One region of the Lysinibacillus sp. NPDC093688 genome, then DNA from elsewhere that is predicted to be linked to it. Evidence: riboswitches for the same ligand, from Rfam matches in the RefSeq annotation. Region 1 holds a riboswitch; the other holds the start of a gene.
The links. A riboswitch is a leader RNA that binds a small molecule or an ion and turns the genes downstream of it on or off. The one in region 1 is predicted to bind glycine.
Positions count from the first base shown of each region.

Region 2: it holds a riboswitch for glycine, as region 1 does, so the genes downstream of both, ACQKN2_RS12070 (amino acid permease) here and gcvT (glycine cleavage system aminomethyltransferase GcvT) in region 1, are expected to answer to the same signal.

Region 1 covers NZ_JBNNUX010000020.1:21,221-26,072, reverse strand. The annotation lists gene comGD (competence type IV pilus minor pilin ComGD) at 1-40, shown strand, start outside; gene ACQKN2_RS15805 (hypothetical protein) at 33-350, shown strand; gene comGF (competence type IV pilus minor pilin ComGF) at 343-768, shown strand; gene ACQKN2_RS15795 (hypothetical protein) at 746-946, shown strand; gene ACQKN2_RS15790 (shikimate kinase) at 966-1,481, shown strand; glycine riboswitch at 1,626-1,718, shown strand; gene gcvT (glycine cleavage system aminomethyltransferase GcvT) at 1,997-3,100, shown strand; gene gcvPA (aminomethyl-transferring glycine dehydrogenase subunit GcvPA) at 3,125-4,471, shown strand; gene gcvPB (aminomethyl-transferring glycine dehydrogenase subunit GcvPB) at 4,464-4,852, shown strand, end outside.
Region 2 covers NZ_JBNNUX010000013.1:31,357-36,208, reverse strand. The annotation lists gene ACQKN2_RS12080 (lipoate--protein ligase family protein) at 1-492, opposite strand, end outside; gene ACQKN2_RS12075 (rhodanese-like domain-containing protein) at 981-1,364, shown strand; glycine riboswitch at 1,881-1,957, shown strand; gene ACQKN2_RS12070 (amino acid permease) at 2,120-3,472, shown strand; gene ACQKN2_RS12065 (glutaminase) at 3,630-4,601, opposite strand.

The sequences.
Region 1 (4,852 bases):
TGTGATTACATTAGGACGAGGGAGATCAAGGGTTGAATGAATCTGGTTATTCATTTGTGGAAACAATATTATCAGTAGTCATTGTCATGTTAATATGCACGACATTAATACCAGTTAGCTATACGATGAAAACGACTCTTTATAATAAGAAGTTGGAGGTTATCGCAGCTGAAACGGCCTACGAAGGCTTAAAGCATTATCGCTATCTACAGCAAACGGAAGGTACTAAAATAATTGAAAATATAGAATTTAAGTGGTTTATGAATGGGCAAGGGATATGCGTAAGCTTTCAAAATACGCGAGAATTACGTAAAAAATGTATACAACTGCCAGGTGAAGTCGATGAATGAGAGAGGCTATACATTATTAGAAGCATTGTTTCAATTAGTTGTATTTGTGCTTATTGCGTATCTTGTTGTGTTCATTATGCTTTGGTTTGCAGAAATGAAAACAACGGTGCTATCTGATGAACAATCAAAGTGGGAGCTTTTTGTTTATGATTTGAATATGTATGTAAATGATATTTCTTCATTTACGATTCGAAAAGATCAAAAGAGAATAACCTTCCAAGTAGCAGATACCATTCATAATATTGATTGTTACAGCAATATTATTCGTGATCAAGTGAATGGTGGTCATGTACCGATGCTGATTGGTATTAATAAATGCCAGTTCAAATATGAAGAAAATATGTTAACAGTAGCTGTTGAACTTCCAAGTGGTATTAAAAAGGAGCGAACTTTCTATGTTCCAGTTATTGAAAAATGACAAAGGGGCTATTTTTTTAATTGCGATTGCATTATTATTTTTTGTAACTACTTTTGTCCTTACGTATTGTACGTCTTATGAGATTCAGTTTCGAACATATGATTGCCTAGAAAAGCTGAATGTTCGAGCTGCGATAAATTTATTAGGACAAATTTTGTCAGACAGTGTAGAATCGTAGTTATAAGAAGGTGATTCGAATGCGAAAAATATATTTAGTTGGCTTTATGGGCTCCGGAAAAAGTGCGTTAGGAAGACGTTTAAGCTATTTGTTAAAGATGCCTTATTACGATATGGATCGTGAGATTGTTAGACAGCAGGGTATGACAATTCCGCAGATATTTGAAAAATACGGAGAAGCGCGTTTTCGAGAAATAGAAACAGAATTTTTGAAAAACTTCCGAGACGAAGCTTGTATTATTTCAACAGGCGGTGGAGTGGCAATCAATGCTGAAAATCGAAAAATAATGAGACGTAGTGGACTCGTATTTTTTTTAGATGCGACATTCGAAGATATTTACAAACGAATACAGCATGATCCGAACAGACCGATTGTACAGAGCTCGACGAAAGAGGATTTAGAGCAGCTGTATCATTACAGAAGAAAGTTCTATCGTGAAGTAGGGCATATACAAGTGTTAACGGAGGGGAGAACAATCCGCCAAATTCTTGAGTATTTAGTATTCCAAGTTAAAAGGCTAAAAGGCGAACTATAATGCATTATGTTTATTTTAATGTTCGTGTTTTAATATAAATTAAAAAATGATTGCCTTTTCAATGCAATTAATGTTAGGATATAGACAAATAAGTTACTTAATGTTCATTGAATACTAAATAGTACCAAGTTGATACTTGGGCGGATGATTATACGGGGAGAGCACGTGTAGACGTCACCGAAGGAGCAAGTAACAAAGTGTTATGAATCTCTCAGGTAAAAGGACTCGTATAAGACGCAACTCTGGAGAGAGCTGTATTACAACAGCCACCAAAGGGGAAAGCCGGCTGATTGGCATTGTAGCAATGCGAGCCAGTCTGGTGTAACTTTCAGGTGCAAGGACAGAGAATCCCGAAAAGGGGTTCGTCTGTCTTTTTTTATGTCAAAATGTTTTACCTAATGTTGTTAGTTCCTCTTTATTTGGATGAACAAACAGGGAAAGCATGACTGTACAACTAAAAAAACAGACGAACTACTACCAGTAAAAATGTAACGAACAATAAGGGGGCAAAAACAATGACGAACGAATTAAAACGTACACCTCTATTTGAAGAATATGCAAAACATGGCGGTAAAACAATTGACTTCGGTGGATGGGAATTACCAGTGCAATTCTCTTCTATTAAAGAAGAGCATGATGCAGTACGTAATCGTGCTGGCTTATTTGATGTATCACATATGGGTGAGATTTTAGTAACTGGACCTAATTCACTAGATTTTTTACAAAATCTTTTGACAAATGATATTTCCAAAATTGCAGTAGGTCAAGCGCAATATAATGCAATGTGCTATGAAGATGGTGGTGTTGTCGATGATTTATTAACGTATAAATTAGCAGACAATCATTATTTATTATGCGTGAACGCGTCAAATATTGAAAAAGATTATGATTGGATGATGGAAAATCAACATCAATATGATGTGACGATCGACAACCAATCAGAGGCTTATGCACAAATTGCCCTTCAAGGTCCATTAGCAGAAGAGGTTCTTCAAACATTAACAGAGACTGATTTACAAACGATTAAATATTTCCGTTTCCAAGCAGATGTTGAAGTTGCTGGTCATAAAGCATTAGTATCTCGTAGCGGTTACACAGGAGAAGATGGTTTTGAACTATACGGCTCTCCAGAAGATATTAAAGCATTATGGAGTAAAATCTTAGAGGCTGGAAAAGACAAAGGTGTGGTTCCTGCAGGTTTAGGCTGCCGTGATACACTTCGTTTTGAAGCAGGTCTTCCATTATACGGGCAAGAGCTATCAGCAACAATTTCACCTCTTGAGGCTGGTATTGGTTTTGCTGTGAAGTTAAATAAAGAGGACTTTAATGGTCATGATGCATTAGTGGCGCAAAAAGAAAATGGGCTGTCACGTAAAATTGTGGGCATTGAAATGATTGATAAAGGAATTCCTCGTCATGGCTACAAAGTGTTTAAGGATGGTAAGGAAATCGGTGAAGTGACAACAGGTACACAGCTTCCTTCTTCTAAACGTAATGTTGGTCACGCATTAATTGACAGTCAATTCACAACTATCGGAACTGAATTAGAAATCGAAATTCGTGGTAAGTACTTAAAAGTAGTAACAGTTGAAACACCGTTTTACAAGCGTTCAAAATAATATTGAAAAGAGGGACCTACATTTATGAAACATCGTTATTTACCAATGACGGAGCAAGATAAACAAGAAATGTTAGACGTAATCGGTGTATCCTCAGTTGATGAGTTATTTGAGGATATCCCAGAAAAAGTACGTTTTAAAGGCCTATATGATATTAAAGAAGCAAAATCTGAATCAGCTTTATTAAAAGAATTAACGGCAATGGCTGCGAAAAATAAAGATACAAATGCTAACGTATCGTTTTTAGGTGCAGGCGTATACAACCACTATAAACCGGTTATCGTGGACCATGTTATTTCTCGTTCAGAGTTTTACACAGCGTATACTCCTTATCAACCAGAGATTTCTCAAGGGGAATTACAAGCAATTTTTGAATTCCAAACGATGATTGCAGAGCTTACAGGTATGGATCTAGCAAACTCTTCTATGTATGATGGAGGAACAGCATTAGCTGAAGCTGGTATGCTTGCAGCTGGCCATACACGCCGTAAGAAAATTTTAGTATCTGAAACGGTTCATCCCGAGTATCGTGATGTCGTTGCTACATATGCATACGGTCAATCCATTGAAATTGTTACGGTTCCACAAAAAGATGGTGTGACAGATGTAGAAGCTTTAAAGGAATTAATTGATGATAATACGGCAGCTGTTATTTCACAATATCCTAACTTCTTTGGTCAAATAGAGGACTTACAAGTAATTGGCGATATTGCGCATGAAGCAAAAAGTTTATTTGTTGTCTCTTCAAATCCACTTGCACTAGGAATTTTAACACCACCTGGTAAGCTAGGTGCTGATATTTGTGTAGGGGATGCACAGGTCTTCGGTATTTCTGAAGCATTCGGTGGCCCACACTGTGGTTTCTTTGCAGTAACAACGAAGCTAATGCGTAAAGTTCCTGGTCGTCTTGTTGGTGAAACAGTAGATGGTGAAGGTCGTCGTGGTTATGTTTTAACATTACAAGCACGTGAACAACATATCCGTCGTGATAAAGCTACGTCTAATATTTGTTCGAACCAAGCGCTTCTTGCACTTGCTGCTTCTGTAGCAATGACTGCTCTAGGTAAAGAAGGCGTTCGTGAAATGGCTATGCAAAATATCGCGAAAACTCGCTATGCTAAAAATGCCTTTGAAGCGGCAGGCTTCACAGTAGCATTCCAAGGTGCACACTATAACGAAATCGTTGTGAAGACAAGTAAATGTGTGAAAGAAATTAATAAAGGCTTAATTGAAAAAGGTATCATCGGTGGTTATCCTTTAGGTCAAACATATGACTCTCTTAAAAATCACGTGCTAATCGCTGTAACAGAATTACGCACGAAGGAAGAAATTGATGCACTTGTTGCAGAAATGGGGGCTCTTAATGCATAACGAAAAACAATCACTCATTTTTGAAATTACCAAAGAAGGTCGCGTAGGCTACAGCTTAGAAGCCCTTGATGTACCAGAGGTTGATCTTGCAGATTTACTTCCTGCAAACTTAGTACGTGCGGAAGCAGCAGAATTACCAGAAGTATCTGAACTTGATATTATGCGTCACTATACAGCACTTTCTCGTCGAAACCACGGTGTAGACTCGGGCTTCTACCCTCTTGGTTCTTGTACGATGAAATATAATCCTAAAATTAACGAAGCTGTTGCTCGAATTTCTGGTTTTGCAAATGTTCACCCATTACAGGATGAATCAACAGCTCAAGGTGCAATGGAGCTTCTATACGATCTACAAACTTCATTAGTTGAAATTACAGGTAT
Region 2 (4,852 bases), on a different contig from region 1:
TACTTTTTTACCTTCTACTACAAGCTCATACCAACTTGGCGCATCAAAGCAAACTGCACTTTTAGGTTTCTTTAAGTCCGCTCTTTGTTCTTCGGTATTAGGCACACTAAAATACGCATCCATACCTAGATTATGAAAACCTTGCAATATCCCTTCGCTTAACACTCTATATGCCTCTGTCACTGATTCAGGCATATCTGGATAGCTTTCTGAAACAATGACGCTATATGTCAACTCATGTTCATGCAAAACGGCTCTACCACCTGTTGGTCGACGAACAAAGCCTAAACCTTGTTCTTGTACAGCCTCGAAATTAATATCTCTTTTCGCCTGCTGAAAATAGCCAATCGAAAGAGTTGCTGGCTCCCACTCATAAAAACGAATGACTGGTGGAATTAAACCTTCACTATGCCAATCGAGTAATGCTTCGTCTAATGCCATATTGAAAGATGGGCTACATTTCCCTGAATTTAGAAAATACCAAGTTGTCATATTTTCATCTCCTACGAATATTAAATTATCCTTTGCGAATGTGTACAAAATAAAGCTCATCGCCATAGCGTGTGGTTGATTTCCGTTACGGCTGGGCGCTTTCCTGGGGGCGTCCGATGAGCCGCTTCGCTTCGCTGCAGGGTCTCATCTGTGACGCTGATCCCCGAGGAGTCGCCCAGCCTTCACTCCAATCAACCTATATATGGCATACGTTTTAGCAAATGCCATCCGACTCCTGGAGATGAGCCAAAAATAATGTTTCTCAAAATTTTGACACTCTGCGTTTAGTTCTATTTCTTTATTGAAGTAATCATCCACCTAAGTCTAAAAATGTGGTGGAATGATTCTGTGACCTTTCACTAATAACATCCATACATATAGATAGATTAATTCTAGCCACAATCTAATTAATTTTATCAAACTCATTGGACTATCGCTAGCGCATCTTTTATAATAATAAAGAAGATAGAAAGGGGTAAGAAATTTTGTTGAACATACTTATCACAATCGGTGTTATTTTAGTAGTCGTAATTGCATATATCGGCATCAATGCACTACGACTAAAAAAAGCCGTAACAAACCTAACACAAGAACAATTTATTGAAGGCTATCGTAGAGCACAGCTTATCGATGTACGTGAGCAAAAAGAATTTGATGCAGGTCACATTCTTGGTGCACGAAATGTTCCTTCAACAACTCTACGTCAACGTCACAAAGAAATTCGCCCAGATTTACCAGTATATTTATACTGTCAAAATACAGGCCGTAGCGCACGTGCTGCTCTATTTCTTAAAAAACGTGGCTACAACCAAATTTACCAACTTCAAGGCGGCTTCCGTACTTGGACAGGTAAAATAAAGTCCAAAAAATAATTTTAAAAAATCGTTAAGGCATTCGTGACTACTATATCACTTTGTTTTAAACGAAAAGAAACCATCTCAAATGACTATGAGATGGTTTACTTTTTGCGAAAAATTCTGAGTTTCTACTATATTATATTTATTATTTAACGTCTGACAACTTATTTCTTGCTCACCAAGTTCTTGATCGTACATAGGCCAGAAAAAAGTAGAGCAACAACGTGAGGCAATATAATGCTCACATTCAACTTCCTATACCCAAATTCTAGCTGCTTCCCTCACACGTTCCTCGCCTCTTTTAACCCTTCATACCAAACACTAACTATTATCCATATTTTAACGTATGTCTAAAAATACTATTTTTCGTAAAATATTTACCTAGACGAACTCCAATCTTCTTTTTTTCAGAAAATGACTGAAATTTACCCTTGAATAATTATGGTAGCACTGATAGGATGTATAATATCTTAAAATAATGTCATCAAGACATACAATACAAGCTATGAATGCTATGGATAAAACTATAGCAGGAGCAGTTCTGGAGAGAGCGCATTTTGCGTCGCCGAAGGGTTCACTATCTCAGGCAAAAGGACAGAGGAGTAATATCAACTTTCATCATGAAAGCTATACCACACGAATGTTTTCTTTTTTTGCATACAACATTCGCAATTGGTATTTGTTATTCTGTCGTTTACGAGACTAGTGTCACTACTAGTCTCTTTTTTATTTCCAGTCATAGTTTTTACGTATCTTTGAGGGGGAGCAACGTGGAACAACAACAACAATTAAAACGTGATTTAAAAAATCGCCATGTGCAGCTCATTGCGATTGGCGGAACAATCGGTACTGGTTTATTTTTAGGCTCTGGTAAAGCCATTGCTTTAGCGGGACCTTCCATCATCTTTGCCTATCTAATTGTCGGAACCGCCTTATTTTTCGTCATGCGGGCGTTAGGTGAACTGTTATTATCAAATGCTGGCTATACATCATTTACTGATTTCGCATCCGAATACATAGGTCCTTGGGCAGGTTACATCACCGGCTGGACATACTGGTTCTGCTGGATTATGACCGCTATGGCAGATATTATTGCTGTCGGCGTTTATGTACAATATTGGTTTGATATACCACAATGGGTGCCTGCAATTGGCTGTTTAGTACTGTTATTAATGTTGAATTTATTAACTGTAAAACTATTTGGCGAACTAGAGTTTTGGTTTGCACTTATAAAAGTCATTACAATTGTTGCATTGATTGTGATTGGACTATTCATGTTATTTACAGGTTTTCAAACAAGCTCTGGTACAGTTTCTGTTGAAAATCTTTGGGCACATGGCGGGTTATTCCCGAATGGCATACACGGATTCCTAATGGCATTCCAAATGGTTGTTTTCGCTTTTGTTGGTGTCGAGTTAGTAGGGGTTTCTGCTGCTGAAACGGCCAATCCCAAAAAAAACATTCCTTCTGCCATTAACAAAATTCCAATACGCATTTTATTATTCTACGTAGGGGCGTTATTTGTTATTTTATGCATTAATCCTTGGAATGAAATGTCTGCCTCTAGTAGTCCATTTGTACAAGTATTTACACTAGCTGGTATTCCAATTGCTGCAGGTATTATAAATTTTGTCGTTCTAACATCTGCTGCTTCGGCTGGTAATAGTGGTTTATTTTCTACAAGCCGCATGCTTTTTAATCTTGGAAACAACAAGCAAGCTTCGCCAATGTTTGCAAAGCTCAATAAAAACAGTGTACCAAGTAACGCACTTGTTGTGTCTGCAATTGTTGTATCCGCTGGTGCATTACTAAGTAAATTAATGCCTGAAAACGCCTTTAGTGTTGTGACAACAATTAGTGCCATTTGCTTTATCTGGGTGTGGAGTATTATTTTAATCTCTCATATCATCTATAAACGTAAAAATCGTGCACTTCATGAAGCATCAATTTTCAAGGCACCTTTCACTCCGTTCGTAAACTATTTAGTACTTGCTTTCTTTGCATTTCTATTAGTAGTGATGTTCATTTCAGAGGCAACTCGTACAGCATTACTATTGACACCAATTTGGTTTATTTTGCTGCTGATTATTTATAAGATGAAAAGAAAGAAAGCAATACGCTAGTTGTATTGCCCTGGATAGGGACACTTTAAGCAATGTGAAGCTATTCAGGGCTTTTTTATTGCAAATTAACGGTATAATATTGGCGGATGTTTAGAAATCCGCTGAATGAAGTAAAAAAAGATGACTCCATATACTGAAGTCATCTTTCTTTCATTGGTTAAAAAATATTCATATTCCACTCGGTAGCGATATGCTTAAGTAAATTCACTCCGGCTACGCTGTTCCCGATGTCATCAATTGCTGGTCCATATATGCCAATACCGCACCCAGCAGGAAAAGGTGAATCTAAGCCTGCATGACTTGGCACAGCCGCCAAAATCGCTCCAGAAACGCCACTTTTAGCGGGTAACCCGATAAATGCAGCAAATTTACCAGAAGCATTATACATACCGCAAGTAACCATCAATGCCTTTGCTAATTTTGCTACTTGCTTTGGAAAGAGCTGTTTATTTAATAGAGGGTGGTAGCCATCATTGGCGATGACTAAACCAATCATCGCTAAATCTGAAACATTTACTTCAATAGCACACTGTTTCAAATAAACCTCTAATGCCTCCTCTACGGGACAGTCTAAAAAGCCAGAATCCATTAAATAATAGGCTAATGAACGATTTCGATTTGCAGTTTGCCACTCCGATTGATAAACCTCTTCATTAACCTTTAATTCCTTGCCAACCATTTGTTCTAAAAATTGGAGAATTTTCGAAACCTTCTCTTGCGGAGAATTTCCGTCAAGCATAGAGGATACTGTAATTGCTCCTGCATTAATCATTGGATTAAAAGGTTTTCCAGGCTGATGGCTTTCTAAACGAATGATTGAATTGAAGGTGTCACCTGTAGGTTCAACATCTACTCGTTCTAAAACAAAAGGTAATCCTCGTTCCATACACGCTAAAATAAATGTAACGACCTTTGAAACACTTTGTAGCGTAAATAGTTCCGTTGTCTCTCCGGCTTTCATTTCGTCATTATTAGTTCCGATAATCGAAATCGCTAATTGATTTGGATCTTTTTCCGCTAAAGCGGGAATATAGCTTGCGCATTTCCCCTCTTTTGCATAAGAACGAAACTGTTCCACCCATTCTGCCGCAAGGTGATTATTATTGTGATTGATATGTTCTGTCGGCATTTTGTGATCTCCTTTCAAAAAACGGCATTTTACGCCATAACTACTCAATAAGTACACTTAACTAAGAAAAAACTTAATAATAGGCAAAAACAGAGTCTCCATAGTTTACCCTACGAAGACTCTTTTTGGTATAACTTTTTTATCAATTATACCTCGGCATAATTGCGTCTGGAATCGGCTTTGTGCTTGCACAAAGAACTCCTTTCCGATTCCGTGACATCCGCCGGAGGCTTTAACTTCTTTCAGTGGGT